Regions from separate parts of the Aeribacillus sp. FSL M8-0254 genome, predicted to be linked through region 3. Evidence: predicted binding sites of a transcription regulator. Region 3 holds the regulator's gene; each other region holds the start of a gene.

Region 1 (10,630 bases), 490 kb from region 3:
TTGTCTCACCATGACAATTTTCCCTTCGTTTGTAATAGGAATCACGGCAACTGCACCCGGATGCTTCACGACTTCACGTTTCGCATTTTCTCCGTTGGGGAGACGGACATCTTCCACATATACATCAATAATCTTCCCTGAAAAAATTTTTTCCTTCGCAATCGTTTCCTCGTTTAAACGGTTCATATATTCAACTCCTGTTCTATTGTCCAATCATTCTTCATACATTCTACCATAATTAAAAAGGAGGCGGAGCGATTGCTCATGTATCGGAATTATAACCGGGTTGTGATGATCGGAAAGCCGAAGGAAATTGCTTACAGCTTAAAGGAGGCAGCAAAACGATATAAAACAGTCTATGAATGGCTTCATCATGAATATGAAATATTTGCTTTTTCAAAAAGTTTATACTACTTTCAAATTAGAAGAGAAAAAGAGAGGTGATCTTTTTGAAAAAGCGCAGATTGGGAACATCCGAGCTGTATGTGAGCGAAATCGGTCTTGGATGCATGTCGCTTGGCCGCGACGAAAAGCATGCGCGTTCGCTGATTGACCAAGCGCTTGAATTGGGGATTAATTTTTTTGATACAGCAGATCTTTATGATCAAGGCCTGAATGAAGAATTTGTCGGAAGGGCTCTTAAATCGCGTCGAAACGATATCATTTTAGCAACAAAAGTAGGAAACCGGTTTGAAGTTGGCAAAGACGGATGGTGGTGGGATCCTTCCAAGAAATACATAAAGGAAGAAGTGAAAGAAAGCTTAAGACGGCTGGGTACAGACTATATCGACTTATATCAGCTTCACGGAGGAACAATCGACGACCCGATCGATGAAACGATTGAAGCGTTCGAAGAGTTAAAGCAGGAAGGCGTCATCCGCTACTACGGCATTTCTTCGATTCGGCCGAACGTTATGAAAGAATGGTTGAAACGCTCCAATATCGTTTCAATCATGATGCAATACAGCCTTCTTGACCGGCGCCCAGAAGAATGGTTTTCTTTGATTCAGGAGCATAACGTTTCTGTTATTGCCAGAGGGCCGTTGGCTCAAGGCCTCTTGACAGAGCGCCCGCTCGAAAAAGCCTCTGAGCGCGTCAAGAACAATGGGTATTTAGACTACACGTTCGATGAATTAAAAGAAGCTTTGCACAGCATCGATTCAGCATGCCCGGATCGCACTCGGACGGAAACAGCCGTAAAATATGTTCTTCATCAGCGTGTTGTAGCCTCCTGCATTGCCGGAGCGAGCAAGCAAGAGCAGCTGCTTGAAAATGTCCAAGCAGCGAAAGCAAAAGATCTGCTGGAAGAAGAATACGAAGCGCTTATAAACGCAACAAAACAGTCTCTTTATACAATCCATCGCGATTAAAACAGGCGGGGACGATCCCCGCTTATTTATTTTCGGATTCACATGGCTGTTGAAAATTCAATTTAGCTATCCAGTTGATGTTCCTGCCGAAACGGATGGGATTCGCACGATCGTGTTGCAATCTCAATGGCTAAACGATTGTTCATAGCACATAAACCGGATTTACAACTATATGTATCTGTTCATTGAACAGCGCCGCCCATTCCTATCTTGAAAAATTTTTGGACTAATATATTTTGAAATCCGTTTAAGCTTGAATATTTTCTAATGAGGGGATCGAAGCAAATTTTGCAGTGCTTTTCCGTATAAATGAAGGGGCACACAGTCTTCGCTAATATAATAAAATATCGCTAAACCGTTTTCTAACGAAAGAATAGTCCATGCTATTTCATCCGCAGATAGAGCAGAATCGTTATTCTCTTTCGACTTCAATTTTTCAATCGCCTTGGAAATTTGTTGTACCGCTTCCGTTATCATGTCAGACCATTTTCGGCGTACCGATTCTTCACGCATCGCATAAAGAAAAAATTCCATGTTAAGCATGCTCCACGTTCGATTTTTCTGCCTAACTGACAGGAAATATTCATCCATCGTTTCGATAAAATGTGAAAGCGAATGCTGTCCGTCTATGACTTGAAGAATGTTGTCCACATGCAATTGCATTTGTTGCTCCAAAATAGCTAAAAAGAGCTCTTCTTTGGAACGAAAATGGGCATATACCGCCCCTTTGCTAAATCCGGCATGTTCTGCAATTTTATCAACAGAAGCGCCGTGAAAGCCGAATCGAGCAAAGATTTCAACAGCTGACTCTAAAAGTAATTGCCGCGTTTCTTTTTTTCGCTCCTCTTGGGTTAATCTTCCTCTGACCAATTTGCTATCCTCCCTCTCTCTTGACAATCATACCATATAGCATTAACATACCAGATAGTATATAAATTCTAATCAGTATACAAATTATAATTTCTCATTATGCTGGACGCAACTATCAACAATGTCCTCCTAGATTTATAGATCATGAGTGAAAAAGGAAGAGGGGAAGAATGCGAAAAGAAGAAAGCCTTACAACACAGAAACCAACTTTGCCCCAAATTTTGGCTGAAACTTGTAAAATTGGAATTATTCAATCAAATCTCGTTCCGATGTTGGCTGGATTGACATTGGCATTGTATACGTATCAGATCAGCCTGTTTGAGAAATTGCCGGAAATGTTATTTGCTTTGATTGGATCGATTTTCGTAATGGGTGCAGCTGGAGCTTTTAACAACTTATATGACCGAGATATAGATTCTATCATGGAAAGGACGAAAAACAGACCGACTGTGACAGGAGCAATAAAGCCTAAAACAGTATTATGGCTTGGAATCTGTATGTCTATTTTAGGAATTGCAGCTCTTGCATTAACAACTCCTCTAGCAGCATTCCTAGGGTTTCTAGGTTTGTTTTTTTATGTTGTCCCATATACGATGTGGAGCAAGAGAAGAACAATTTATAATACGGAAATTGGCAGTATTTCTGGAGCAATGCCCCCTCTCATCGGATGGGCTGCTGTTCATCCGGACGTGACACATCCAGCCATTCTTGGTCTGTTTGTGATTTCAATTATTTGGCAAATGCCTCATTTTTATGCTATAGCTATTCGCAAGCACGATGAGTATAAGGCTGCGAAGGTCCCTATGCTCCCAGTTGTCAAAGGTGTTAAAAGAGCATATATACAAACGAATATTTATTTAATTATTTTAATTGCAGCAAGCTTTCTTTTTGGGCCTTTAAGCCTCGGTCTTATGCTAGTAGCCCTTCTTTTAAGCGTTCTGTGGCTTATGTTAAGCATTTTCGGCTATAAAAAAATGGATTCAGAGAAATGGGCAAAATCAATGTTTCTTTATTCTCTGTTTCATATGACAATCTTATTTTCAACTGTCATTATCTATTCTCTTGTGGGAATTCTTTTTCATTTATAAAAGAAAGCGTTTCTAAACAAATTCATGGCGGCATAATAAATGTTGGGAATTAAGGGGCTGTCCGATGAGTTCCTAAAATGAAGGATCGGGGAAAAATACTACTGTGAAAGACAAAAATAATCGAATAAAATTTGTAAATGTCCTTCATAGAGGCAATGAAGTCCAACAAGAAGCAGTTGTATATGCTGAATGTCCGTCATACAACTTTTGAAGAACCTAATGAAGAAAGAAAACATAAGAAAAGTCCTTCATAAGACTTCTGGAGGATATAAACAAGACAGGAAAAATGGTCTATCCGATAAGTCCCTAAAATGAAGGTGCTCCAAAAAGTCAGTGAACCCTGACTTTTTGGACAGCCTCCTTTCCAGCTTTTTATTTAAAATCTTCCCATTTCAAGTCGCTTTCTGCGAGCAATTCAGCAAAGCTTTTCTGTTTTTCCCGCTTTTGTTCCTCTTTTCTTTTACGCTCCAATTCCAGTTTTTTTAATTTCTCCTTTTCTTCTTCAATTTGTTTCTTCATATCTATAAGCTTTTTCGCTTTTTCTTCGCCGATCTGATCTTTGAGATTCCATGCATCTTTCATATTTTTCCCTTCCTTTGACCAATGCATGCTTTTTTATCCTAATACATCGTGAATATTCTGCATGTTTTTTTCCATCCATGCAATTGCTTCATCGATCGTGGCAAACTCTTCCGCTTCAAACGTCATTTCATCTTGAATCAGCCACACATCCTTTTTTTCATATCCCATTCCTCCTACAGACCAATGCAGAAGGGTGTACGGATGATTGTCATGGAGAAAGGACACCCATGTTTTATTTAAAGCAATGTTCTTTAAAGAAGCTAGACGTTCCTTCAATTTTGTTCCCTCATTTCACAATGCAGCTCATTCTTGGATTGTAAATTTGCATTGGACTTTTGAGCATGAATATTTGTTTTTGCCCGTGATAATCGATTTGCAATTCATCATCTAAAAAAACAAGCTTTGATCGCTCCACGTACACCGGGACAAAATTTGTATCAATTTTCATATCATCCTCATCAAGATCTTTCACAAGCCAAAGAACAGTAACACCGCTCATGACACAGCCGCAACCATCTGTATCATATTTCAGCTTTATATAGCGGTTTTCGTTCATTTCCAATATCTCTTTAAGCTTTGCTTTCGCTGCGTTTGTAAACGAAATGTTCATAGGCTGAAATCATCCTTTTTTGATTTTGCCTCCATTCTATCATATTTTAGCTCTCTCCGCTTATTGAAGCAGAATGAACATAACCGATTAACGTTTTTTAAACATTTATAGAGAAATATTGACAAACTATTAGCTGGGTTAGTTGAATAAAGTGTTGTTTTTATTTGTAAGAAATCAGCGTTATTTTCACAAGCAAATGATGACACGTCTATTTTCTTCCAATCAATATCATTGCATTCCCTAATACTTTTTTGTTCAATAAAAGCTTTGGCAGTTTCATTACTTTAGCGAGTTTGTAGCTTTTCAATTCAGATACACCATGTTTCTTTAAGGAATTTAAGAGCTCTTTTTCATCCCCAAATATTTTTTCATCCATAAACAAATCTAAAAAGACAAATCCACCACCAGGTTTTAACACTCTTAATGCCTCTTTCATTACTTTTATTTTATTTCTTTCATCTTTAACTTCATGAAATGTTAGACAACTTACAATTATATCGAATTCATCATTTTTAAAAGGCAGTTTTGTGGCACTTGCTTTCAGAAAATTTATTCGATCAGAAACCCCTTCAATTTCAGCGTTTCGTTGGCATTGATCTTTCGAATATTCCCAATCGTCGCCCCAATAATCAATTCCAGTTAATAGGGACTCAGGAAAAGCCTTTGCAAGTTTTATAATCAGTGAACCGCTGCCTTCCTATATCCAGTATTTTTCCTTGCCCATCCCAATTCACCTTGGCAACAATTAAGTCATGTATTTTTGACTGATAATTTCCCCCAAATGCTGCGAATTGGTAATAAGAATAAGAAAGATAAATGTAATATAAATTAATGGTAACGCTATAATACCTGACAAAACTCGCAGATATAAATTAATAGGTAAGAATGCCAACAAAATGAATAAAAGTGAAAAAAGCAAAAAAATTAGTAGTTTATTCATTCGAATCCAAGTTTGATACCTAGCATTTGTTTTCAAGTTATCAGCCATCCTTAAATCATAAACTGATTACCGTAGCAATTCGGTCATTGAATTGCTACGGCTCGTGTAGTTGACTAGTGAAAAGATACAGCATAAATTAAACTAATATTCATTTAATTTGGTGCTGTACCCTTTCCTTTCGTTTAAGTAAATTGTTTCACAATATCATTGTTTTATCAATCTTTATTATAATTTGCTTTAAATGATCGAACCTTTTTTAACTCTACATTCGGATGGAAAATTTCAAACTAATTTGCATTTTAAGCCATTTTGACTATTCAGGTTGTAAAATATATAGCGGAAATAGGTGTTGTTTAAGAACTTGTCTGAGCGGTTCTGTGAGGAGTTTTAACGACGAATGGGTTTGAGGAACTTCTCTGAACGATTTTTATTTTAGGAGGAAATAACATGGAAGTTTTTGTAAAATATTTAGCAGGTATCGATAACCCCGACCACCGCGACCGAACAGAGGAAATTTTGGCGTGGGTTGCTAATAAATTTCCAAATTTGAAACCGCAAATCAAGTGGAACAAACCCACATTTACCGATCACGGCACATACATCATTATGTTTGCCGCAGCAAAGAATCATTTGAGCATTTTACCCGAAGAAAAAACAATGGTGCATTTTGCTGATGCAATCGTTCAAGCTGGCTACAGCGCTTCTTCACGCTTGTTCCGAATTCAATGGTCTGAACCAGTTAATTACGAATTGCTTGAGAAAATAATTGAATTTAATATCAAGGATAAGGCTGAGAATTCGAATTTTTGGCGGAAATAGCATAATATCGAAGGAGGAAGACATGGAAGTTTTTGCAAAATATTTAGCAGGTATTGATAACCCCAGCCACCGCGACCGAACAGAGGAAATTTTGGCGTGGGTTGCCAATAAATTTCCAAATTTGAAACCGCAAATCAAGTGGAATACGCCAATGTTTACCGATCACGGCACATTTATCATCGGCTTTTCCACAGCGAAGCATCATTTGAGCGTTTCACCTGAAGAAAAGACAATGATGCATTTTGCCGATGAAATCGCCCAAGCTGGCTACAGCGCTACCAAAGGCTTGTTTCGAATTCCGTGGAATGAGCCGGTAAATTACGAGTTGCTGGAGAAAATGATTGAATTTAATATTCAGGATAAAGCAGACTGTTCAACTTTTTGGCGGAAATAGAATAGGATAGCCCTTAGAAAGCCTGTGAGGGCTTCTGAGAGGCTTTAAGGAGTTGATAGCTATACAAAACTATGCTCCCCACGCTTTTACATGCCCCAACACTCTTGTTGTGGACTCCCTGACACAGCTAATGTTAAAGTTTGGGGTGCCTCCTTTTTTAATAAGTGTAAATTATTACAGGAGCTAAGAAAATAATTCTCTTACTTATTCCAGAAAATGACCCTATAGTGGCAGAGTGAAACTTAATTGTTTTTAGTTAACCGTGAATGTCACTTATTCACTAACGGGTGCTTTTTTAGTGAAAGAAAAATTAATTGATTTTAAGATTGAGATCATGTTTTAGTTATTCCATTATAGGACGCCGCCGGGCGCACGCAAAAAGCCCAATTTCTCAAATTTTTAGAAATTGGGCTGTTAATTATCGTCATTTTCTAAGCGTTGTAAATCTGCATTTTCCTGACCTTACGCTACCCCTATTAAATTTGTATTTCTAATGCTGTTTTCTTAGTATTGCTCAATTTCAATAATATCTCCTAATTTTAAAACATGTTTTTTAGTCAAGTAATCAACAATTCGTAATTCTCTTTTTAGCTGATCGATATAATGAATATTGCCGACAAGCTTCTTTATTTCACCTTTTTGATAATAGGTGAATTGTAGAGTAATGTTCTCTTCCATAGCCTCACAGATAACTTCATTAAATTCTTCATATTTTTGTTCATCTAAAACCGGTTTTTCGACTTTATCTAAACTTTCATTGTATTCCCTTAGTAATTTCACATGCTCGGGCAGCATCATAGCTGTCCATTTTATGCTTCCACGATCCTGAATCATTGTTTATCCCATCCTTTGCTTTCTTTTCTTCATATTCGTTACGCATAATGCCCGCCGATCAGCTTGTTGCGGTGAAGACTCGTTCCTGCCTTCGTATACGAAACAGCGCGCAGCAGTGCATTGGAGCCGTGCTTGTTCCGAATCGCATCCATTACATATCCTAAACGATGCTCTTTTATGCGGTTCGGTCGAAACAAATCAAGCTGCATGCCGCTGTCTTTTTCCACGTTGGAAAGAGAGATGGAAATTTTTCTGACTGTCTTTCCCTCATAAAAACGATCAAACAGCGAAAGGCAGGCTCGATAAAGATCCATCGTAATATTTGTTGAGACATCCATCGTTTTTGAACGGTAAAATCCTCCTCCGCCTTCCTTTTGGCTGTAGCCGATTCCAAGGCTGATTGTTCTCCCCGCCATCCGGTGTTCCCTCGCTCTTTTTGCCACTTCCTCGCACATTTCTAAGATGACGCATTTCACCTCTTCGGGGTCCGGATAGTCGCGAAGCAATATTTGATTTTTTCCAAAACTGATTTGCCCCAGCATAATCGGAGAGCCTATGTCGGAAAGATCTATTCCCCATGCGTGGTAATAAAGCTGATTCCCCATGACGCCGAACTTCTTTTCAAGGAGCTCTAACGGATAATTTGCGAGCTGACCGACTGTAAAAATTCCCATTCGATTTAACGTTTTTTCAAGTCTTGCCCCAATCCCCCACATCTTACGCAACGGCTTGATGCTCCACAGCTTCGTTTTGACATCATCATACGTCCATTCCGCTATACCTTTCTTTTTCGCCTCCAAATCTAGACAAAGCTTCGCCATCAATATGTTTGGACCGATCCCGACCGCACATGGGAGAGAAAATTCATTTCGTAAATCTTCCACAATTTTTTCGGCCAGACTATGCGCATCCCCCCAAAGTCTTTCTGTTCCATCTGCAGTAATAAAACATTCATCTACGCTGTAAACATGGATGTTTTCTTTCGGAACATAGCGGTTCAGCAGCCGAGTAATTTCAGCAGAAATCCGTAAATACGTCGCCATTTTCGGAGTGATGAGGCGGATGCGGGGGTCGTTTGGAATTTGAAATAAGCGGGATCCGGTTTGAATTCCGAAATCTTCCTTCAGTTTTGGTGAAGCGGCCAATACAATGCTTCCTGTCCGCTCTTTGTCCCCAACGATAGCAATGTGGGCTGTTAAAGGATCAAGCCCCAGCATGACCGCCGCACAGCTCGCATAAAAGCTTTTCATATCGATGCATAATATATGCCGGTTTGGAAACGATTCATAATTCATTCCATCATCCCCTCATGAGAATGTATGTTCGGTTTTATTTTATTTTTATTGTATAGGAATATACGTTCGGTTTCAATGGGAATTTGCGCCATTTTTCGCGGTACAAAAGGAGCATAACAACGAAGTACGGCATCGAAAAACAGATATTAAGCTTGGAAAGCTTATTCAAAATACAGCCGCGTTTTTTAGAAGATTTAAGTTGGTGACAAATCGGTGAACGAGCTGAATTTTTTGTCAAAATAAAAAGACGCTTGATGCGCCTTTTCAGAAGTGAGAGCGGAGATTTTAGAGAAAAGTCCGCCTTCAGCTTTCTGTTCATTTCCTGCATCATGCTCCCGGTCATTTTTGCCGAAACAAATTTCCGGCAACTTTTTCAAATAGGGAGGGCATGAGACGATAAACAAGCCCGCCAAGCTCCATCCAAACAGGCATATTAATTTCCCGTTTATTTGTCAGCATCGCGCTCACGATTTTTTGTGCAACAGCTTCCGGATTAAGCATCCAGCGTTGGACGTTTTTCACATAATCCCCTGACGTATCGGCAAGATTGAAAAAATCCGTTTCAATTGGACCCGGATTGACAGATGTTACAAAAATCCCGCGGTCCGCCACTTCCATCCGCAAGCTGTTCGTAAAGCCTAAAACAGCATGTTTTGTAGCAGAATAGATGCTTGATTTCGGAGTAGCTATTTTGCCAGCCTGAGAGGCGACATTAATAATATGCCCTTCCCGTTGGGTCAGCATCTTCGGAAGAACCAGCTTTGTCGCAGCAATTAATCCGAACACATTTACTTTAAACATTTGCTGCATCTCTTCGAATGTTGCTTCCTCTGCATTTCGAAAAATGCCAAAACCAGCATTATTGACTAAAACATCCACTCGGTCAAAATTCTCTGTGATGTCCGTAAATACTTCGGAAACTGCGTCAAGGTCACTGACATCCAGTTCGTAATATGTACAAGAAATAGAGTGAGAGGCTTGAAGCTCATCCGAAAGTTTCTTGAGACGATCCTTCCTCCTAGCCAGCAAAACTAAATGTCCACCGCTTTCTGCAACGATCCTTGCGATTTTTTCCCCGATCCCGCTCGATGCCCCCGTAATAACTACCAATCGATCTTTAAGCCGCGAATTCATTTATTTGTCACCTCTTCGTTGCGCGGAAAAAAGTAAAACGCCATTTTCTATTCTTTTGTTAATTTTTCCATATTGTTCTAAATAATCAAGCTGAGCAACAGTTTCTGATATAGCAAATAAAAGCTCTTGTTGATAAGCAGACGGAAAAAGAAGCTTGCAAAGAGCAAACACCGTCATTTCCTGTTTTTCTAAATGCTTTAATACGGTGAGCGCGCGTTCATGCTGTTTGTCTAAACGGTTCCGAATCAACAGGTGAGGATCGAAAAATTCATCTTTATGACCCGGAAAGACAACAGAAATCGGAATATGCAAAAGCTTTTTCAAAGATTCATTATATTGCAGCTGAGGTTTTGGACGCTCTTTTCCTTCATACGGCATTTCAAGAACAGGATTGGAGGAAATGGTTTTCAGCAAATGATCGCCGCCGATCATTCGGCAGTCTTCCTCATTGTACAAAACGATATGGCTTTGGGCATGTCCAGGAGTCTCAATGACTGTAAACCCAGGCATCCCGTCTATTTCATCTCCTTCTTGAATGGAGGAGGTCAGCGGATGATTGCGTGGATATAAGGAAAGATCAAGATGATCTAAGTGTGACTTAAACGACTCTGGGACGGCAAACTGCTTCAACAATTCTAAAAAAAATTCCTTTTGCCGATCAAAAAAACGCACATCATGAGAAAGCCAAGGAGCA
Region 2 (10,630 bases), 1.3 Mb from region 3:
AGTGACATTAGCAATGAGATAAATGAAGCAGTTTTTAAAAGATGATTGCTTCAAAGTAGATTGCAACTGGAGAGAATGTTCTAAATTGATCGTATAAAGACATTTCAGGGTACTTGCGAGCAATCATTGAGAAGTCGATTCAGTTATCTTTTTGAGAAGCTGCCAAGCATGGAAATTGAGCATTTCAATATGTTTATTTTAATCATTGACTAGCAGAAGATAACCTCTCGTTCTTGAACAGCCTTGCCTAAACGTTAACTTGGTTAATTCACGCTGTCGGCTAGCCTTCATACAGGAACAGGTGAAGCTGGGCATGAATAGCAGCTTCTGCCAGATCAAAAAATGTCGGAAAAGGGCATACTTTGTCCGGTTTAGCCGTAAAGGAATCCCTCTTATGGTAGACAGGTCTACATAAGAGGGATCATATCAAATGAAACCTGAAGGATCTTTGTGTCAGCAGATCTAATTTTACAAGAACAAGCCGCCAATGGCGCCCGTTAAGACGATGATCCATGGAGCTATCTTCCAATAAGCGAGCATACTGAATAAAATTGCAGCAAAAGCGAAATCAATCGGACGATTAATGGAGCTTATCCAGATCGGATCATAAAAAGCGGCAATTAAAATTCCGACGACAGCAGCTTGTATGCCCATTAACGCACCATTAATCTTTGAATTGCTTCGAAGCTTTCCCCAAAACGGTAATGTACCAAAAATGAGCAGAATTGCCGGAAGAAAGATGGCGCAAGTTGCAACGAATCCCCCAGCCCATCCATTCATGACCGCTCCAATATAAGAAGCAAATGTAAACAAAGGACCAGGAACTGCCTGTGCTGCTCCGTAACCAGCCAAAAATTCTTTTTCTGTTAACATTCCTGTTGGAACAAATTCCTGTTCAAGCAGCGGGAGCACCACATGTCCTCCCCCAAATACGAGAGATCCAGAGCGGTAAAAGCTGTCGAACAAGCCGATCCAGTAAGAAGAAGTCCACACTTTTAATAAAGGAAGGAAAAGGAGAAGCCCGAAAAATAACAATAAACAGCTTGCGGCAAATCGTGTTGAAATCGGCACCTGAAACGAAGTCTGGGTATCTTCTTCTACTTTTTTATATAATAAAAATCCAATAAAAGCCGCTAGCAACATGACGACAACTTGGGAAAAAGCATTTTGCCATAATAAAGTAACGACTAGCGCGCCTAATGCGATGGCTTTTCTCCCTCGGTCAGGGGTAAGTTTTTGTGCCATTCCAATAACAGCATGGGCGACTACAACAGCAGCAACAATCTTTAAGCCGTGAATCCAGCCGGCATCAACAATATGCAACTCTTTAAGAATAAGAGCAAAGATCATCAGTGCGATTGCAGACGGAAACGTAAAGCCGATAAAGGCGCAAAGTCCGCCTAATATTCCTCCCCGCATGAGACCGATGCCGATCCCGGCTTGACTGCTGGCAGGTCCGGGTAAAAAATGGCATAAAGCAACCAAATCTGCATAGCTCTTTTCATTCAACCATTTTCTTCTCCGAATATATTCTTCATGAAAATATCCTAAATGGGCGATTGGTCCCCCAAATGAGGTCAATCCAAGCTTTGTGGAAATGGCAAATATTTCGAACAGCGTTTTCCATTTTGATTCCTTCATGCTATCCCCCACCTTCATTATGTATTTCTTTAAAAAGCTCGTACGCTTTCGTCCGGGCTTCTTTCAGAACGGCTTTCCCTTTCTGTGTAGTTGTATAATATTTTCGTATTTTTCCTTCTACATTTTGTTCTGTTTTTTCTAACAGTCCGTCCTTTTCCATTGCGTGGAGAATCGGATAAAGAGTCCCTGCACTTATGTTGTAGCCATGACTTTTCAGTTCCTCAAGCATCCACAAGCCGAATATAGGATGTTCGCTTGCATGATGTAAAATATGAATATGTATAAAACCGAGAAAAAGCTTGCGCAACACTTTATCTTCCATTTTTACCCCCATTTTGAGAATCGATATCGAATTTCGATAACATTAATATTGTAAGGTTATTCATATGTACATGTCAAAATTATATTTACGAAAATATTTGACAATTGAATTGCCTTTTCATAAAATGGACATATAAAATATGAACACTTATTCATATAAACACATATACTGTATACTGCAATGTGTACTCTATTTCATTGGGGGATTAGAGAATGATTCAGTATCGGGTAAAGGGATTGTCTTGTGCAAATTGCGCAAAGAATCTGGAAGAGGAAATCCAAAAGCTTGAATATGGGGAAAATGCAAAATTAAATTTTCAATCTAGCAAACTGTATGTCAATGAAGAAATTAATATGGCTAAAGTCAAAAAAATTTTAGCATCGGATGGGGCCTATATTGAGGAAGAAAATAAGTCTGAAATATCTCTTACGGGCGACCACTGAAATAGAGGGCATAGTAAAATAAGCCATCGATCGATGACCTTGATGGAAATATTTGGATATAAAGGTTAGGTTGCAACAGTAATTATACGAAACCCTTGGGATTTAGCTAATAAAAGAGCTTGTTCTACCGTGATTTCACGGTTTACTGGAAGAACATCAGCTTTTTTATATAAATTCGGATTATATGGTTCTTTCTTTTTGAGAATGTTGTAGATAGCTGTTAAAAGCATACGTGCAATGGCAATAATTGCTCGTTTGTGACCACGACGTTTTTTAAGTTTTAAGTAGCGGTTTCGAATTTCGGGATGCTTTTCACTTTTGACCACAGCAGTTGCACACTGTACCAAAAGAGGCTTGATGTAGCAGCCAGCTCTCGAAATTCTTACTGACTTTTTCTTGCCGGCACTCTCGTTATTCGTGGGTGTTAGTCCTGCCCAGGAACATAAATGCTTAGCTGTCGGAAACACGTCCATATTAACACCTATTTCCGAAACCACGGCAATGGCGGAAAAAATGTTCTTAAAGGACGGAACAGTTAAGATTAAGTTGATTTCTTCTGTGTAGGACTCGGCAAGAGAAAGGATAATTTTTTCAAGATCTGCTTTACGAGATTGAAGATCTTCATAGTGCTGTTTAATGACCTTTAATTTATCAGCCTGTTCCGGTGTAATATATCCGTCTATGGCGAGTTCCAAATCAGAAAGTTTCTTCTTCATGGAACCGTGAATTAAAGGTTCTATGTCAAAAGTGGTATCCAAGGGATTCCCTAAAATCTTGTCAATAATGTTCATGGAGCTTTTACCGAAGGTATCCGAAACAACATTTCCAAGTTGAATATTAGATACAGTTAAACAGTTCTGAAGACGATTCTTCTCACTCGACATAAAATTAGTCAATTTAAAACGATAACGCATAAGGTCACGAAGCTGTCTGATAGCCAGCGGTGGCATAAAGCTTCCAGCTACTAGATCATGCTTAAATAAATCGGCAATCCATTTGGCATCTTTTTTATCAGTTTTTTTACCACGGATAGCCTTAACATATTTTGGATGTGCAAGAGTAATGTTACAGGAATCCTCTAGAACATTAAACACGGGAATCCAGTATTTCCCGGTAGATTCCATACAAACATCCTTACAGTTATTTTCACAAAGCCATTGTGACAGCTCTTTCAATCCTTTTGTATAGGTAGAAAAGCGATGGCGTTTGTAAGTAGTGACACCTTTGTTGGTAGAAGCAATACAGGCAACAACAAAGGTTTTGTGGACATCAATCCCACAGCATATTGGATAAACAATCTTTAATCCCATAGGGATAACTCCTTTCACGTTATTAAAGGGATAGACAGCATTGACTGATTGCCCAGCAATAAACGAGTAGTTGTTTATACAAAGATAAGTCTGCGTGCTCGAAGTCACACTTATTTGTGCTTGGAAAGGCAATCTACACATATAAACATGCGGTCACCCTGCAACCAGAGTGGCCCACTCACCTCCGCGTGATTTGTAGTTGACTGTTATCCCTATGACTTTAGAATAATAAAAATAACGCCGGTGGCACAATTGTTTCATTACGTTTTGTGCCTTGAGCGAAGCGAAAGGAATGGGTATAAACATGAAGATACACATTCTTATTTATTGTGGCTCGTTTTGCTCTCGGTTTTAGCTTTTATAGCTGCTGTTGTGTTCGAAAAAACATTATCACCATCCGCCTCTGTTACAATGTATATAATTGCTACGGTGATCAGCGGATATAAAACATTTTTGAAAGGGGCCAAAAACCTCGTTCGATTGAAATTTAACATTGACACCCTTATGACAATTGCTTTGATTGGGGCTTTTGGCATTGGAGAGTGGAAGGAAGGTGCTGTTGTTGCCATTTTATTTGGAGTGAACGAATATTTAGAGGGCTTGGGAATGGAAAAGGCCCGTCGTTCTATCGAATCGCTTTTAGAAGTTGCGCCGAATGAAGCTACGATTGTTATAGATGGCCAGGAAAAGAAAGTTTCCATTCATGACATCAAGGCAGGGGATATTGTTCTTGTCAAAGCCGGTGAAAAAATTCCATCGGATGGGATAGTGGTGGAAGGGAAAAGCTCAGTTAATGAAGCGGCCATTACTGGAGAATCTCTCCCTGTTGAAAAGGAAGCAAAAGATGAAGTGTTTGGGGGAAGCATTAATAATGAAGGAATTTTGAAAGTTCGGATAACAAAGCCTTACGAAGAATCGTCTCTAGCGAAAATTTTGCATTTAGTTGAAGAAGCGCAGGAAACAAAAACGCCGACTGAGCAATTCATTAATAAGTTTGCGAAATATTATACTCCTTTGATCATGCTTATCTCTCTTGTCGTTATTTTTATTCCGCCGCTTTTCTTAGGAGTTGATTGGAGAACATCTTTATATCAAGGATTGGCAGTGTTAATTGTCGGCTGTCCATGTGCATTAGTTTTATCCTCTCCCATTGCTATCGTTTCAGGAATCACGAGAAATGCACGCAAAGGCATTCTTGTAAAAGGCGGGGTTTATTTAGAGCAATTAGGGAAAATTGGAATAATAGCTTTTGATAAAACAGGTACACTGACAAAAGGGGAGCCTTATGTAGAGAAGTTTGTAGAATATGATCCTTCTTTTTGGAGCATCATCGGATCAATTGAAAAATCCTCTACTCATCCGATCGCTAAAGCCATTATGAAAAAAATAGATGAGTTAAATGTTTCCCTTTTGGAGGCTCGCTCCGTTGTTGTAACATCAGGTGAGGGAATAAAAGCGGAGATAGACGGGAAGGAATACCGTATCGGCAATGAAAAAACGATTCAACATCTTTCGCTCAGCGAAAATGTAAAGGAAGACATAAAGACCTTTAAACAGGAAGGACTAACAATCGTTTTGGTTTCAGATGACAAAAACGTTCTCGGTATGGTCGGTATAGCGGATGAAATTCGACAGGAAAGCAGCCAGGTGATCCGCATGCTTCACCGAACAGGTGTGAAGAGGACTGTCATGTTGACAGGAGACCACGAAAAAACTGCTGAAAAAGTGGCGAAAAAGGTTGGTTTAAGCGAATATTTTGCAAACCTTCTGCCGGAAGAAAAGGTGGAAAAGGTAAAAGAACTGTCTCTCTCAGGAAAAACGGCAATGATCGGAGATGGTATCAATGATGCGCCTGCGCTCGCAGCTGCTGATTTAGGCATTGCAATGGGAAAAGGAACAGACAGCGCAATTGAAACGGCTGATATCGTTTTAATGCAAGATCATTTAGGAAAGCTGCCTGAAGCTATTTCAACCGCCAAAAAGGTGAACAGAATCATCAAGTTAAACATCGGGATTGCTCTAGGTTTAAAAGCCGCTGCACTGCTGCTGACGATTCCAGGCTGGCTTACGCTTTGGATAGCCATTCTGTCTGATATGGGGGCGACTGTTTTAGTGACCCTCATTAGTTTAACGATTTTATGGGAACGAAATAAAAAACTTCTAAATGAGGCTTTCAGCTAATGGCTGATCGCCTTTTTTTCTTGCATTTTTTAATATTTCTCTTCCATAAACATATGACATTTATTATAATCTTATTAATTTGACAACCTGCCGCTAATGAAAAATTGGACATAACATTTTGGACAAAATCATGGGAGGAATTGTGCATGCTTTTAGGTGCAATTGAAGCGGGCGGAACAAAATTTGTCTGTGGAATTGGAGATGAAAACGGAAATATCATCGAGCGGACTTCTTTTCCGACGACAACGCCTGATGAAGTGCTTGAACAAGTGGTCAAATTTTTTCGGGATAAAGATATTAAAGCGCTTGGAATTGGCTCATTCGGTCCGATTGATTTAGATCGCACAAGCGAAACATTCGGATACATAACATCTACTCCGAAGCTACAGTGGGCGAATATAAATCTTGTCGGAGCGATAAAAAAAGAATTTCCTATTCCAATTGGCTTTGATACCGACGTCAATGCAGCAGCGCTGGGGGAAATGAAATGGGGGGCTGCGAAAGGTCTGAATAGCTGCATTTATATGACGATCGGTACCGGGATCGGAGTCGGTGCCATCTCTGAAGGACATCTAGTACACGGGCTAATCCATCCGGAAATGGGGCATATGCTTGTTCGGCGCCATCCTGAAGATTCGTTTGCCGGCAATTGTCCGTATCACAAAGATTGTTTGGAAGGAATGGCATCCGGTCCTGCTATAGAAAAACGCTGGGGAAAAAAGGGGCAAGAATTAGAAAAAAATGAGAAAGTATGGGATTTGGAAGCGTACTATATTGCACAAGGAATTGCCAACCTTATACTCGTTTTATCGCCTAAAAAAATAATAATTGGCGGCGGAGTCGCCAAACAAAAGCAATTGTTCCCCCTTATACATCAAAATGTTCAAGCTTTATTAAACGGATATGTTCGCCATGAAGTGGTGCTAGAAAACATTGCAGATTATATTGTTCCGCCCGGATTAGGGGATAATGCGGGACTTTGCGGAGCAATCGGTTTAGCATATGAGGCGTTTTTGGAGCATAATCAAAAATAAAGCTCAAGAACATTTATCGGCAAATAATCGTTACAGATAACCCAAGCCATAAAATAAAATCAGGCATACAAAAATGTGTACAAGAAAAGGAAACTTTCAAGAATGCAGTTAAGAACCAAAAAGAATTAGATAAAGCTAAAACTAATGCTAAAGAGAATTGATCCAAGATATTGCTCGGTGACCTAACAGCTCTTTATGTTATAGCTGAGATGATTAAGTTTAGGTGGCTGGAATCATTCATTTTTTGATAAGTGGAGTTCAGGAGTATTGCCATGTATATCCTGAAACAAAACGAATATTGAAAAATATTTTTTAATCTTTAAACAATTATTAAACATCTCTACATTTAGAGGAAGAATCAATTAAATTATATATCTTAAAAAAGACAAATTAGACTTAGGGATTTAGAAATTTATTTATTATTTAAAAACAGTATGTCTATGGGATATCTTATGATCGGGGATTAAGAAGACCTTTATGAATACATGAATGAAGAGGATATTCAACAATTTCAAAATGTAATAAAAATCTATGTATTGTCAGATGAACAGTTCAATGAAGAAGATGCAGATATTTTTAGAGAGTTTGCAATGGATTTAGTTGATGGTAAAGATTTTTGTGCATTAATACTGGATTTTCATGTAAATGGAGAATTGTTTGAAAATCTACCGCTAAATCTTAAGGTGGAAGATTATCAAAAAATATTACATGCAGTAAATTCTGAATACGATATTTCATATGTAAATCTAGATCATTTGTTATATCTATCTCAAGATTAAGAAAGAGTATCCAATAGTGAAAAAAGGCGACTATTGGATGCTTTTTTATATGCTTAGGGTAGTCTTAGGGGGTGATCGTAAGAAATAGTATAAAAGTTGCTTTCATAAAGGCGAATTTTTTAGCCTATGAGCTTCATTATTGCATTTAAATATAATCATAAAGCTATTTCTATTCGTTTATTTTGACTTCATCGATTTCAACTATTTCCCCTGTATCCTAGGTTTTCTGACCGCTATACATCGCATTATTTTTTATTCTTTGCATTGGCTTATTTTTCCCTTCTCTTTTGTGGTTTTGCTTGAAAGCTTTTTGAGGGCTTCAATATAATAAATGTATAACCGTTGACGAAAAGAGGTTTTTTTATGATCAAGCTTGTGTTTGCCGCATTCGCCCCTTTTTTGCTTGTCTTATTTTTCACAAGAGTTACATATAGTCATGTCGTTGGGACATTGTTGACGGCTGGTTTATTAATTGCCTCTTATTTTGCAGGTCATATGGATACTATTTATATCGCCATTTTGGATGTAGCCAGCTTAGCAGCTGGTTTTATCGCTGCCAGAAGCATGAAAAAGGATAAGAAAACATCTACTTAAACCTGTTCAACACGATTGACAGGTTTTTATTGTCTATGAAAATCAAACGTCAGTTCGTATTTTTGGTGATTCAGTCTGATTATATGTTAAAATATAATATAAGTTTCTGAATTGGAGGATGTTCCATGGATCGGTTTGAATTAGTTTCAAATTACCAGCCTCAAGGAGATCAGCCGAAAGCTATCAAAGAGCTGGTGGAGGGAATCAAGCAAGGAAAAAAACATCAGACATTGTTAGGTGCAACTGGAACTGGCAAAACGTTTACGATATCCAATGTGATTAAAGAAGTGAACAAACCGACGCTGGTCATTGCCCATAATAAAACGCTTGCCGGACAGCTGTATAGCGAGTTTAAAGAATTTTTCCCGAACAATGCAGTTGAATATTTTGTCAGCTATTATGACTATTATCAGCCGGAAGCGTATGTTCCGCAAACAGATACGTATATTGAAAAAGATGCGAGCATTAATGATGAAATTGATAAATTAAGACATTCGGCCACCTCTGCATTGTTTGAACGGAAAGATGTTATTATTATCGCAAGCGTTTCTTGCATATATGGTTTAGGTTCGCCAGAAGAATATCGTGAGCTGGTTGTAAGTCTTCGTACAGGAATGGAAATCGAGCGCAATGACTTGCTGCGCCGTTTAGTGGATGTGCAGTATGAAAGAAATGATGTAGATTTTCGCAGGGGAACTTTTCGCGTGCGCGGGGATGTAGTGGAAATTTTCCCTGCTTCGCGCGATGAACATTGTATCCGCGTGGAATTTTTCGGAGATGAAATCGACCGCATCCGTGAAGTTGATGCGCTGACAGGCGAAATTATTGGAGAGCGGGAGCATGTAGCGATTTTCCCGGCATCACACTTTGTGACAAGAGAAGAAAAAATGAAAATTGCCATTGCTAATATTGAAAAGGAGCTTGAGGAACGGCTGCATGAACTGCGGGAGAATGGAAAGCTTTTGGAAGCGCAACGGCTCGAGCAACGGACAAGATATGATTTAGAAATGATGCGGGAGATGGGCTTTTGCTCCGGGATTGAAAACTACTCCCGTCATCTTACATTAAGACCGCCCGGTTCGACTCCTTATACGCTTTTAGATTATTTTGGAGATGATTTTTTGATCGTCATTGACGAGTCGCATGTGACGATTCCGCAAATCCGCGGGATGTACAACGGCGACCAGGCGAGAAAACAAGTGCTTGTCGATCATGGATTCCGTTTGCCTTCAGCACTTGACAACCGTCCGTTAAAATTTGAGGAATTTGAAAAGCATATGAAACATGTCATTTATGTTTCTGCCACCCCTGGGCCGTATGAGCTGGAGCATACGCCGGTTGTTGTTGAACAGATTATCCGCCCGACTGGACTTTTAGATCCAACCATTGACGTCCGACCTGTTGAAGGGCAAATAGACGATTTAATCGGCGAAATTCAAAAGCGGGTTAAACGGAATGAGCGGGTGCTTGTGACCACATTAACGAAAAAAATGGCGGAAGATTTAACGGATTATTTGCGGGAAATCGGGATTAAGGTGACATATCTCCATTCCGAAATTAAAACGCTCGAGCGCATTGAAATTATCCGCGACCTGCGCCTTGGCAAACATGAAGTGTTGGTCGGGATCAATTTGCTCAGGGAAGGGCTTGATATTCCGGAGGTCTCTCTCGTTGCAATTTTGGATGCAGATAAAGAAGGATTTCTCCGTTCGGAACGTTCTCTTATTCAAACAATCGGACGGGCGGCTCGGAACGCAAACGGGCATGTCATTATGTATGCTGATACAATCACAAAATCGATGGAAATCGCCATAAACGAAACAAAACGGCGTCGTGCGATTCAAGAGGAATATAACCGTCAACATGGCATTACGCCAAAAACGATTCAAAAAGATATTCGCGATGTAATTAGGGCGACATATGCAGCGGAAGATGAAGCAGAATATAAAACGGAAAAGGCTGTGAAGCTGAACAAAATGTCGAAAAAAGATCGAGAACAACTGATAGCCCGTATGGAAAAAGAAATGAAAGAAGCTGCAAAAGCATTAGATTTCGAAAGAGCTGCTGAATTGCGCGATCTAATTTTGGAGCTGAAAGCGGAAGGATGATTGGATATGGCAATGGATAAAATTGTTGTAAAAGGTGCACGCGCTCATAATTTAAAAAACATTGATGTCACGATTCCAAGAGACAAGCTTGTCGTTGTAACAGGTTTATCGGGATCGGGTAAATCTTCTTTAGCATTTGATACAATTTATGCAGAGGGACAGCGGCGATATGTGGAGTCTTTATCTGCCTATGCCCGCCAATTTTTAGGACAAATGGA
Region 3 (10,630 bases):
TAGATTTATATTACATTCATTTTCCGGACGAAACGACACCGAAGGATGAAGCTGTCGGTGAATTGAAGAAGCTTAAGGATGAAGGGAAAATTCGTGCGATCGGTGTATCGAACTTCTCGCTCGAACAATTAAAGGAAGCGAACAAAGATGGGTATGTCGATGTAATTCAGTCCGAATATAACTTATTTAAACGACAAGCAGAAAAAGATTTGCTTCCTTACACAGCGGAAAATGGAATATCGTTTATACCATATTTTCCACTTGCCTCAGGTCTATTAAGCGGAAAATATTCGAAAGATGCGAAGTTCAATGATTCACGTGCACAAAATCCTTTGTTTCAAGGGGAAGCATTTGCGCGTAATCTCGAAAAAGTCGATCAATTGCGTCCAATCGCAGAAGCGAAAAATGCTGAAATTGCTCACGTTGTGCTAGCATGGTATTTAACGGTCGATTCCATCGATGCGATCATCCCTGGTGCGAAGAAGCCGGAACAGGTACTTGACAATTTAAAAACGTTAGATGTCCAGTTAACAAAGGAAGAAATAGAGAAAATCAGTCAGATTTTTCAATAATTTTGTAAAAAAGCTGTGATGGAAATATCCCATTCACAGCTTTTAATAGGACTTTCTCATTCGTCAGAACGTTTAGAGAAGAAGCAGGAGTGGTAATATGAGACGTGTTTGTGTTTTTGCAGGATCGAATCCGGGAACAAATCCTAAGTATAAAGAAGCAGCTATCAAACTAGGAGAAGAATTGGTAAAAAACAGGCTTGAGCTCGTATATGGAGGCTCCAGCATTGGTCTGATGGGAGTGATTGCAAACACCGTATTAGAGTTAGGAGGCACCGTATTGGGCGTTATGCCGACGAATTTATTTCAAGGAGAGGTTGTCCACAAGCATCTCACTCAGCTTTATGAAGTCAATGATATGCATGAGCGGAAAGCAAAAATGGGAGAGCTTTCAGATGCGTTCATTGCTCTTCCCGGAGGCTATGGTACTTTTGAGGAAATATTTGAAGCGGTTAGCTGGGGGCAGCTTGGGATTCATGAAAAGCCTGTGGCGTTGTTAAATATCGATGACTATTACACGCCGGTAAAACAGATGATTGAGAATGCGGTAGAGGGAGGCTTCATGCCTGAAACGCATAAACAGTTTATGATTTTTGCAGACAATCCCTCTATATTAATAGATAAACTTCGTGCGTACAAACCGCCTTTGAAGACAAATAAGTGGATCGAACTAGATCGATAAATGAAAATATCAGAACTTTACTTCGCCTTTAGTTTTCTGATCAGTTTGTCTAAAAATGACAAGCTGATCAGAAACGTCAATGTTTAGTCGTTTATGCTTTTTTCAAGAGCTTTCAGCTTATGTTCAAGCTGTTGAAGCGCATCATCAATTTGATTTGCATTTTTCTCTAAATAGATTGGTTCGCCAAATGCAACGACAGCTTTTTTCCCGGCAAAAAAATCTTTTAAACTTTTTGGACCATGATAGGTTGCAGGCAATATGGGAACGCCGGCTTTCATCGCAATTGTAACCGCGCCTCTTTTTAAAGGAACTTCCTCGTCTGTTCTTGTGCCGCTCGGGAAAATTCCAACAACTTTATTTTCTTTTAACAGTTTCAAAGGAATTTTTAGTGCGCTCGGTCCAGGATTTTCACGATTAACTGGAAAAGCATGCATCTTTTTCAAAAACCAACCTATGAGCGTGTTCTGAAACAATTCTTTTTTGGCCATATAATGGACATGAATTGGAAAAAGTGCTGCGGCGAGCAAGACTACATCTACCCAGCTGCGATGAGAGCATGTAACAATAAAACGATGGTCTGCCGGAATATGCTGCTTGCCTTTGACTTCTAGCAAACCAAAAATTTTAATGATCAATATTGCAAGTTTTCCTGCTAAATGATAAATCATTTTGTTCCCCCCGAATGACTTCCAGAAATATGTTTGCGTTGCAAAAGATCTGTATTTTCGGTTAGGGCGCATGTCGATTTTGTCTGCGTTCAGTTTAGCATTTTTACGTGATGCATGTAAAGTCGGTAGTACATCGTCAACGAATCGTCTTATCCAAAGTCAGTCAGTGAAAATACCGCCGTTTCATTGGAGGATGGGCAGCCGTATTCGGTGTTTTTTAGATGAACAAGTATTTGTGCTGAAGGTTATTAGCGCTGGATAGAAGGAGCAACCATATCAATAATAAAATGCTTTAATTGGAAAAATCAATTTTAATAGCAGTTACTTTGTTTCTATAAATTTTATACTTGATGATACAAAATATTGAGAGTAAAGAAGAGAAGAAGCAGATAAACAAACATCAGTGCAATCTGCCTTTTTTATTTAAAAAGCAAAAGATAATCAATCAAGGCATCAGCGTAAAAAAATATGTAAGAAAATCTGACATAAAACTTCAATTCTCTCATTGAATGGGATACACTGATAGGGAAAAATTTGATTGAATCGTGGAAATAAAGAAGAGTGAATTTGGATCGGTGTGATGTCAATTTCTATTCACTCAAGTTAAGATGGGGTATTATAGTGAGCATGATGAATCGCCAAAGCAGGTTAGGTAAAGCTTTAGCGATTATCATATATGTTTACTCACTATAAAGAATAAATGATGGAAATGACCATTTTTCTATCTTTTAAATGACTCCTTGTTCTACCATTGCATCAGCGACTTTTTTAAATCCTGCAATGTTAGCGCCGACGACAAGATTTCCGGAGCAGCCGTATTCATTTGCAGCGTTGACGCAATTTCGGTAAATGTTCTTCATGATATCACGTAATTTTGCGTCGACATCTTCAAAGCTCCAAGATAATCTTGCGCTGTTTTGAGCCATTTCTAATGCTGAAACAGCAACTCCGCCTGCGTTAGCAGCTTTTGCAGGTCCAAAAAGAATATTGTTTGATAAAAACACGTCGATCGCTTCTAATGTAGACGGCATGTTGGCGCCTTCTCCAACAGCTTTGAGTCCGTTGGAAACAAGGAGTTCAGCTGCTTTTTTATCGATTTCATTTTGAGTAGCGCATGGGAGGGCAATATCGCACGGAATGGACCAAATTCCGGAACAGCCTTCATAATATTCTGCATGAGGATGTTCATTTACATATTCTTTAATTCTTTTTCTTTCAACTTCTTTTAACCTTCTAACCGTTTCAAGATTAATTCCATTTTTATCAAAAATGTAGCCATCAGAGTCGCTGCATGCGACAACTTTTGCACCTAATTGTGTTGCTTTTTCAATCGCATATATGGCAACGTTCCCAGAACCAGAGACAACAACTGTGCTTCCTTTGAAGCTTAATCCATGGTCTTTAAGCATTTCTTCAACAAAATAAACAGTTCCATACCCTGTCGCTTCGGTTCTCGCTAAGCTTCCACCGTAACCAATGCCTTTTCCGGTTAACACCCCAGCTTCAAATCCGCCGCGTATTCTTTTATATTGGCCAAACAAGTATCCGATCTCTCTTGCGCCAACTCCAATATCGCCGGCAGGAACGTCAATATCTGGTCCAATATGTTTGTAAAGCTCTGTCATAAAGCTTTGTGTAAATCTCATAATTTCCCCATCTGATTTACCTTTCGGATCAAAATCAGATCCGCCTTTTCCTCCGCCGATCGGCTGCCCAGTCAATGAATTTTTGAAGATTTGTTCAAATCCTAAAAATTTAATAATGCTGGCGTTGACGGTCGGATGAAAGCGCAAGCCTCCTTTATATGGCCCGATTGCACTATTATATTGCACTCTAAATCCGCGGTTTACACGCACTTTTCCTTCGTCATCCACCCATGGAACGCGAAAAATGATCAATCTTTCCGGCTCAACAATTCTTTCAAGTATTCCGTGCTTTATATATGTAGGATGTTGAGCAAATACAGGCACAAGCGAGTCAAATATTTCTTTTACAGCTTGAAGAAACTCAGGCTCATTCGGATTTTTTTCTTGCACGGATTGAAATACTTCATTGACATATTGCTTTGCATTTTTCAGTTCACTTTGTTTCATAAGTAATTGATTCATAGCACCTCTCCTATACCTAAAATTTAAGCAGTTAGCAGTTAGAAGAATTTAAACAATTCAGTCAATCATCCCGGCACTGGCTAAGGAAGCGAAATCTACAATAAAAAATTCTACAACAAAATAAATCAAAAAACAATGACTGTTGAGAATTGTTGCATAATAGCTTTGCATGCAGGCGCGGAAAAGGCGCCTGAAATTTGTTTCATTGAATCTAGCTTGTCTGCATACATATTGATTAGAAAAACTGTTTAAAATTTAACATCGCTAAGAGAGGGAATTTTGAAAATTTTATAAAAAGAAAAAGGATGCCTCACCTGTTTTGAGACATCGAATATTCAGTGTATGGAACGGTATAACCCGATCACTTTTCCGAGTATTGTCACATTTTTTAAAATAATCGGTTCCATTGTTGGGTTTTCTGGCTGAAGCCGTATAAAGTCTTTTTCTTTGAAAAACCTTTTTACGGTCGCTTCATTGTCGTCTGTGAGCACGACAACGATGTCGCCGTTATTGGCTGTTTGCTGCTGTCTGACAATAACTAAATCTCCGTCCAGAATGCCTGCTTCGATCATGCTTTCTCCGACTACTTCAAGCATGAAAAGTTGATCATCACCTGACGCAATATGATTCGGAAGCGGAAAATATTCTTCGATGTTTTCAACGGCAGTGATCGGAATACCAGCCGTCACTTTTCCGATGACCGGCACGTTGATCACATTGTTTGTCAGAAGGTGGCTGCCATCATCGTCCAAAATTTCAATGGCTCTCGGCTTTGTGGGGTCTCTTCTAATCAGTCCTTTGCTCTCAAGCTTTGCTAAATGCCCGTGAACAGTTGAACTGGAGGCAAGACCGACCGCTTCGCCGATTTCTCTTACAGAGGGAGGGTATCCTTTCTTTTTTACTTCCTCCTTAATGAAGTTCAAAATATCTTGTTGTCTCTTAGATAATTTTGTTGACATGTCAAGCACCTCAGTCATATCAATTTGTGTCGATTATAGCATGATTTTTCCAAAAAAGCAAACGTAAGTTCGAATATTTGCTTGACAGAAACATGTGTTCCCTTTTATACTTAAAAACAAAAAACCGAACAAATATTCTGTTCCAGGGGGCGGTTCTTAATGGATAAATTATCATGGTCTTACATCGTTTCTTTTTTCCTTGTCATCATGGCGGCAGTTTTGGCGATTTCGTATACTGGAGAAAGGGAAGAGCTCGATCATTATTTGGAGGTTCAAGTGAAGGAAGGGGACAGTTTGTGGAAAATCGCTGATGAATATAAAGAATATGACAATATGTCTCATTCAGAATTTGTAAAATGGGTTCAGGAGCGAAACAATCTCCAAAGCCTTGTTGTAAAACCGGGGGAAACAATCGTCATTCCGATTGAAAAAAATAAATACTACAATGCTGAATATTTGGCAAACAAAGAATAACCGCAAGGAGCATTTAACATGAGAGCAGTCGTTTATGCAAGAGTCAGCACTGAAAAAGCAGAGCAGGAAACATCTTTGAAAAGACAGAAGGACGAGCTGTTAAAGCTCGCAGCTGAAAACGGTATGGAAGTTGTTGAAGTGATAGAAGAAAAAGCGAGCGGGTATGATGTTGATCGTGAAGGGGTTTTTCAACTGCTGGAATTGATTGAGGAGAAAGATATTGAAGCGGTATTAATACAGGATGAAACAAGAATTGGCAGAGGGAATGCCAAAATCGCCATTGTCCATTCCATTTTGAAACAAGGTGTGAAAATTTTCACCGCTGCCCATCGCGGGGAGATGGAACTGTCTGAATCAGACACGATGGTGCTTGAAATCATAGGAATTGTCGAAGAATATCAACGAAAAATTCATAATTTGAAAATAAAGCGGGGAATGTTGAGAGCTATACAAAATGGGTACAGGCCTGAAAAAAATTTAAAGAATAGAAATTCTTCCTATAAAAGAGAGCGAAAAGAAGTTCCGATCGAGGAGATTGACCGATTGCGGAAAAACGGCCTGACATTTTCAGAAATAGCGGCAACGTTAAGAGGATTCGGCTATGACGTTTCAAAAGCTACTGTCCATCGCAGATATCAACAATTTTTGTCAGAAAAAGGAGAATCATAGCAATAATTGTTGTCATTAGTGGTTGCATTTAGTATGATAAAAGAGCGCGGCAAAAATATACAAGGGGTTCAGCTTATGATTTCAAAAGAAAAACTTAACCGTATTAATGAACTATCTAAAAAGTCTAAGTCAGAAGGATTGACGCAAGAGGAAAAGCTTGAGCAGCAGCAATTAAGGCAGGAATATTTAGAGTCGTTTCGTCGGGATTTTCAAAACACCTTAAAAAATGTTACAGTGATTGATCCGAAAGGTAATGATGTTACACCGGAAAAATTGAAAAAATTAAAAAATAAAAGGCTGCATTAATGGATGGGGTGTTGCCTTATTACAACAATAAAGATAAGATTATAAACTGAAATTACAGATGAGAGGATGATAATGGTGACTCATTCCATTCAAGATTTATCCATCATGACGATTCGAACATTATCCATTGACGCGATTGAAAAGGCGAATTCCGGACATCCTGGAATGCCAATGGGCGCCGCACCAATGGCTTATGCGCTGTGGACGAAATTTATGAACATTAACCCTGAAAACCCTAATTGGTTTAATCGAGATCGCTTTGTTTTATCTGCCGGACATGGGTCGATGCTGCTTTACAGCTTGCTTCATTTATCGGGTTATGATCTTTCCATGGATGATATTAAGTCGTTTCGTCAATGGGGAAGCAAAACACCTGGACATCCTGAATACGGACATACACCTGGCGTTGACGCAACAACTGGACCATTAGGCCAAGGAATAGCAATGGCCGTTGGAATGGCGATGGCAGAACGTCATTTAGCAGCTACATACAATAAAGAAGGATACAATATTGTTGATCATTACACATACGTCATATGCGGTGACGGTGACTTAATGGAAGGGATTTCCTCTGAAGCAGCTTCCTTAGCTGGTCACTTGAAGCTTGGACGATTAATTGTTCTTTATGATTCGAATGATATTTCCCTAGATGGGGATTTAAATAAATCATTCTCAGAAAATGTAGAAGAGCGCTTTAAATCTATGGGCTGGCAAGTGCTGCGCGTTGAGGACGGCAACAACATTGAAGAGATTTCGAAAGCCATTGAAGAAGCCAAATTGGATGAACAACGACCGACATTAATTGAAGTAAAAACAACAATCGGATATGGTTCGCCGAATAAAGCAGGCACTTCTTCCGTTCATGGTTCGCCGTTAGGCCCAGAAGAGACAAAATTGACAAAAGAAGCCTATGCATGGACATTTGAAGAAGATTTCTATGTTCCAGCAGAAGTTTATGAGCATTTTGAGAAAAATGTAAAAGAACGTGGAAAGCAGAAAGAAATTGAATGGAATAATTTGTTTGAAAAGTATGAGAAAGAATATCCTGAACTTGCAAAAGAGTTAAAGGCAGCAATCAATGGTGAATTGCCAGAAAATTGGGATCAATCTTTACCTTTTTATGAAGAAGGAAAAAGCGTTGCAACCCGTTCTTCTTCTGGAGAAGTATTAAATGCAATAGCTGAAAAAGTTCCTTATTTCTTTGGGGGATCTGCAGACTTAGCTGGATCAAACAAAACGACAATAAAAGGTTCAGGAGACTTTTCTGCGGAAGATCACAGCGGACGAAACATTTGGTTTGGTGTCAGAGAGTTTGCCATGGGAGCAGCATTGAACGGTATGGCTCTGCATGGAGGTTTACGTGTTTTTGGCGGAACGTTCTTTGTTTTCTCTGACTATTTGCGGCCAGCGATTCGTTTAGCAGCGTTAATGAATCTCCCTGTAACTTACGTGTTCACTCATGACAGCATAGCGGTTGGAGAAGACGGACCAACACATGAGCCGATTGAACAATTAGCTTCTTTGAGAGCGATGCCGAATCTTTCTGTCATTCGTCCAGCTGATGGAAATGAAACAAGAGCTGCGTGGAAGGTTGCGCTGGAATCTAAATCAACACCGACTGCATTAGTATTAACGCGCCAAAATTTAGAAACTATTAAAGGTACGAAAGAAAATGCTGAAGAAGGTGTTGCAAAAGGCGCTTATGTCATTTCACCGGCGAAATCGGATCAACCGGATGCTCTTCTACTTGCATCAGGTTCAGAAGTAGCACTAGCTATTAAAGCTCAACAAATTCTTGCATCTGATGGAATTGATGTGCAAGTCGTCAGCATGCCGTCATGGGACCGTTTTGAAAAGCAATCAAAAGATTATAAAGAATCAGTTCTTCCTAGCAGCGTAACGAAGCGTCTTGCGATCGAAATGGCATCTTCGCTTGGCTGGGAGCGCTATGTCGGATCTGAAGGTGAAATCTTAGCTATCGACAAGTTTGGAGCATCTGCACCTGGGGAAAAAATTATAAGCGAGTACGGTTTTACTGTTGAAAATGTTGTCGAAAAAGTAAAAGAATTAGTTCGGAAATAATCGCCAAAATTAGTGCCTCTATCCGCCACCATAAGACAAACCTTTTACATTCCTTGCTTTATAATAGCAAAAAAGGAATGTAACAATGAGGTGAGCGCATGAGGCACTTTTATTTGTATTTGATAAAAAAGGAATTTGCTGAGCATTTTTATCATAGGGAATCGAAAATTTTTCAGTTATATCAAGAATTTTTTTGGACAAGGAAAACGCATCCTATTTTTGAACAATTGGAAAGGCAAGTCAATTATATTTCAAGAGCCATTCCCATTTCAGAAATAGATTTGCTGCTTCAGTCATTCTTGTCTCACCGAAACCATTATCAAAAGGTATCATCGATTCACGCCATCCAAATGGAAAATCAAAAAGGACAAGCTACTATGGTTTTAAAGGAACGGTATATTGAAATGATTTGTACCGGCAGCTTTGACGGTGAGTTATTGTTTTTTGATATATTGGGAAAATTCGATCCTTATTTTTTTGCCATGGATTTTACAAATGAACGATACGGGTGGCTGAGTCCAATTAAAGAAAGAAAATTTGTCTAAAGTTGCGGAAATTTGCTAATGAAATATTGTATAATGTCATATGGTTTAGTACACTGTATGATAGACAACATGAAGGAGGAAATAAGATGGAACTTTGGCTGGCGATATTAATCGCTGTTCTGGCATTACTTGCCGGCGTAGCGCTAGGCTTTTTTATCGCTCGAAAGTATATGATGAATTATTTGAAGAAAAATCCACCTATTAACGAACAAATGTTGAAAATGATGATGATGCAAATGGGAATGAAACCATCCCAGAAGAAAATCAATCAAATGATGAAAGCGATGCAAAATCAATTAAAATAATTTCGTTTCAGGCATTATTGAATGATTTTTCATTAAATTAGTTCATGATGACCAATCATATTTTTTGACATCATGTAATTTTTATCTATACTATTTAATATACGCGTTGTTTTATACGGAATTGTGAAGTAAGAATTAGTCTTTCCTTTTTCAAGGTAAGATTAATTCTTTTTTCGTTGTAAGAAGCTGTAAGAATATGTTATTCATGGCAGGAAGGTTCATTGTAATAATGTGCGGAAAATGTCAAACGTTCTTTTAAACATTTATTCAATGATCTGTTAGAATGGATGGAGGTAAATCTTTTGGAAGGAGCAGCAAAATGTCGGAAATTAATGTGTTTTTAGCATTTGGAGCAGGTTTTTTATCGTTTATTTCTCCGTGCAGCTTGCCTTTATATCCTGCTTTTTTATCGTATATAACTGGGGTATCGGCTAATGAGTTGAAAACTGAAAACGCTATGCTGCAAAAAAGAAGCTTATTACATACTTTCTTTTTTTTAGTTGGTTTTTCTGCCATTTTTATCGCAATGGGATTCGGCACATCCTTGATTGGAAACTTTTTCTTGAACTATCAAGATCTGATAAGACAAATAGGAGCGATCCTCATTATCTTTTTTGGACTTGTTATTCTCGGTGTTTTTCAACCTGATGTTTTAATGAAGGAAAGAAGAATTGAATTCAAAAATCGTCCAGCCGGATTTCTTGGATCTGTTCTGATTGGTATGGCGTTTGCAGCTGGATGGACTCCATGTACGGGCCCAATTCTTATGGTAGTAATCGGTTTAGCAGCAACCAATCCTAGTTCTGGAGTTCTGTATATGACAGCATATGTGCTAGGCTTTGCAGTACCGTTCTTTATTTTATCATTCTTCATCGGGTGGATGAATTGGATCAAAAAACATAATGTGAAAATCATGAAAATTGGAGGCATATTCATGATTTTCATGGGAATTCTGCTGTTTTTTGATTGGATGACTAAAATTATTAATTGGATGAACAAAATTCTTATATTTTTACCAACCGGGTTTTAATTTTTAGTCATTTAAGAGAAAAACGAGATTTTTGACAATATTTTAAACCTCTCGGTACTTTTTTGTGACAGAAAGTAGTATAATATCAAAGGATTTAGTTTGCGAGGATAATTGAGGTGGAATTAATTTGAAAGTATTGATCGTTGACGATGCGAAATTTTTAAGGGAAACATTAAAGGACATTTTGAAAAAGCATAGTATTGAGGTTGTTGCAGAAGGGGAAAACGGCATCG

Evidence for each region. The regulator LexA, encoded in region 3, represses DNA repair genes until DNA is damaged. The targets are predictions, from matches to a motif close to CGAACATATGTTCG.
Region 1: NSQ44_RS12180 (Y-family DNA polymerase) is a predicted target of LexA. The motif match lies at 8,858-8,871, and genes of this name have one in related genera.
Region 2: uvrB (excinuclease ABC subunit UvrB) is a predicted target of LexA. The motif match lies at 8,348-8,361, and genes of this name have one in related genera.

The regions. Positions count from the first base shown of each region.
Region 1 covers NZ_JBBOZY010000001.1:2,498,913-2,509,542, forward strand. Annotated here, with positions in the region: gene NSQ44_RS12120 (NUDIX hydrolase) at 1-186, opposite strand, end outside; gene mciZ (Z-ring formation inhibitor MciZ) at 265-444, shown strand; gene NSQ44_RS12130 (aldo/keto reductase) at 450-1,370, shown strand; gene NSQ44_RS12135 (TetR/AcrR family transcriptional regulator) at 1,635-2,240, opposite strand; gene cyoE (heme o synthase) at 2,411-3,328, shown strand; gene NSQ44_RS12145 (DUF3886 domain-containing protein) at 3,701-3,937, opposite strand; gene NSQ44_RS12150 (DUF2552 family protein) at 3,944-4,186, opposite strand; gene NSQ44_RS12155 (iron-sulfur cluster biosynthesis family protein) at 4,197-4,520, opposite strand; partial or broken gene NSQ44_RS12160 (class I SAM-dependent methyltransferase) at 4,729-5,508, opposite strand; gene NSQ44_RS12165 (iron chaperone) at 5,908-6,279, shown strand; gene NSQ44_RS12170 (iron chaperone) at 6,302-6,673, shown strand; gene NSQ44_RS12175 (YolD-like family protein) at 7,178-7,507, opposite strand; gene NSQ44_RS12180 (Y-family DNA polymerase) at 7,546-8,802, opposite strand; gene NSQ44_RS12185 (SDR family NAD(P)-dependent oxidoreductase) at 9,142-9,936, opposite strand; gene NSQ44_RS12190 (MBL fold metallo-hydrolase) at 9,937-10,630, opposite strand, start outside.
Region 2 covers NZ_JBBOZY010000001.1:701,826-712,455, forward strand. Annotated here, with positions in the region: gene chrA (chromate efflux transporter) at 469-1,641, opposite strand; gene NSQ44_RS03375 (PadR family transcriptional regulator) at 1,643-1,963, opposite strand; gene NSQ44_RS03380 (heavy-metal-associated domain-containing protein) at 2,176-2,406, shown strand; gene NSQ44_RS03385 (IS110 family transposase) at 2,472-3,716, opposite strand; gene NSQ44_RS03390 (heavy metal translocating P-type ATPase) at 3,969-5,897, shown strand; gene NSQ44_RS03395 (ROK family protein) at 6,044-6,931, shown strand; gene NSQ44_RS03400 (hypothetical protein) at 7,417-7,710, shown strand; gene NSQ44_RS03405 (CsbA family protein) at 8,074-8,304, shown strand; gene uvrB (excinuclease ABC subunit UvrB) at 8,430-10,412, shown strand; gene uvrA (excinuclease ABC subunit UvrA) at 10,419-10,630, shown strand, end outside.
Region 3 covers NZ_JBBOZY010000001.1:2,012,430-2,023,059, reverse strand. Annotated here, with positions in the region: gene NSQ44_RS09755 (aldo/keto reductase) at 1-572, shown strand, start outside; gene NSQ44_RS09750 (LOG family protein) at 670-1,251, shown strand; gene NSQ44_RS09745 (lysophospholipid acyltransferase family protein) at 1,335-1,919, opposite strand; gene gdhA (NADP-specific glutamate dehydrogenase) at 2,648-4,027, opposite strand; gene lexA (transcriptional repressor LexA) at 4,363-4,986, opposite strand; gene yneA (cell division suppressor protein YneA) at 5,146-5,460, shown strand; gene NSQ44_RS09725 (YneB family resolvase-like protein) at 5,479-6,129, shown strand; gene NSQ44_RS09720 (DUF896 domain-containing protein) at 6,205-6,435, shown strand; gene tkt (transketolase) at 6,541-8,517, shown strand; gene sirA (sporulation inhibitor of replication protein SirA) at 8,631-9,062, shown strand; gene NSQ44_RS09705 (YneF family protein) at 9,149-9,367, shown strand; gene NSQ44_RS09700 (cytochrome c biogenesis CcdA family protein) at 9,687-10,397, shown strand; gene NSQ44_RS09695 (response regulator) at 10,525-10,630, shown strand, end outside.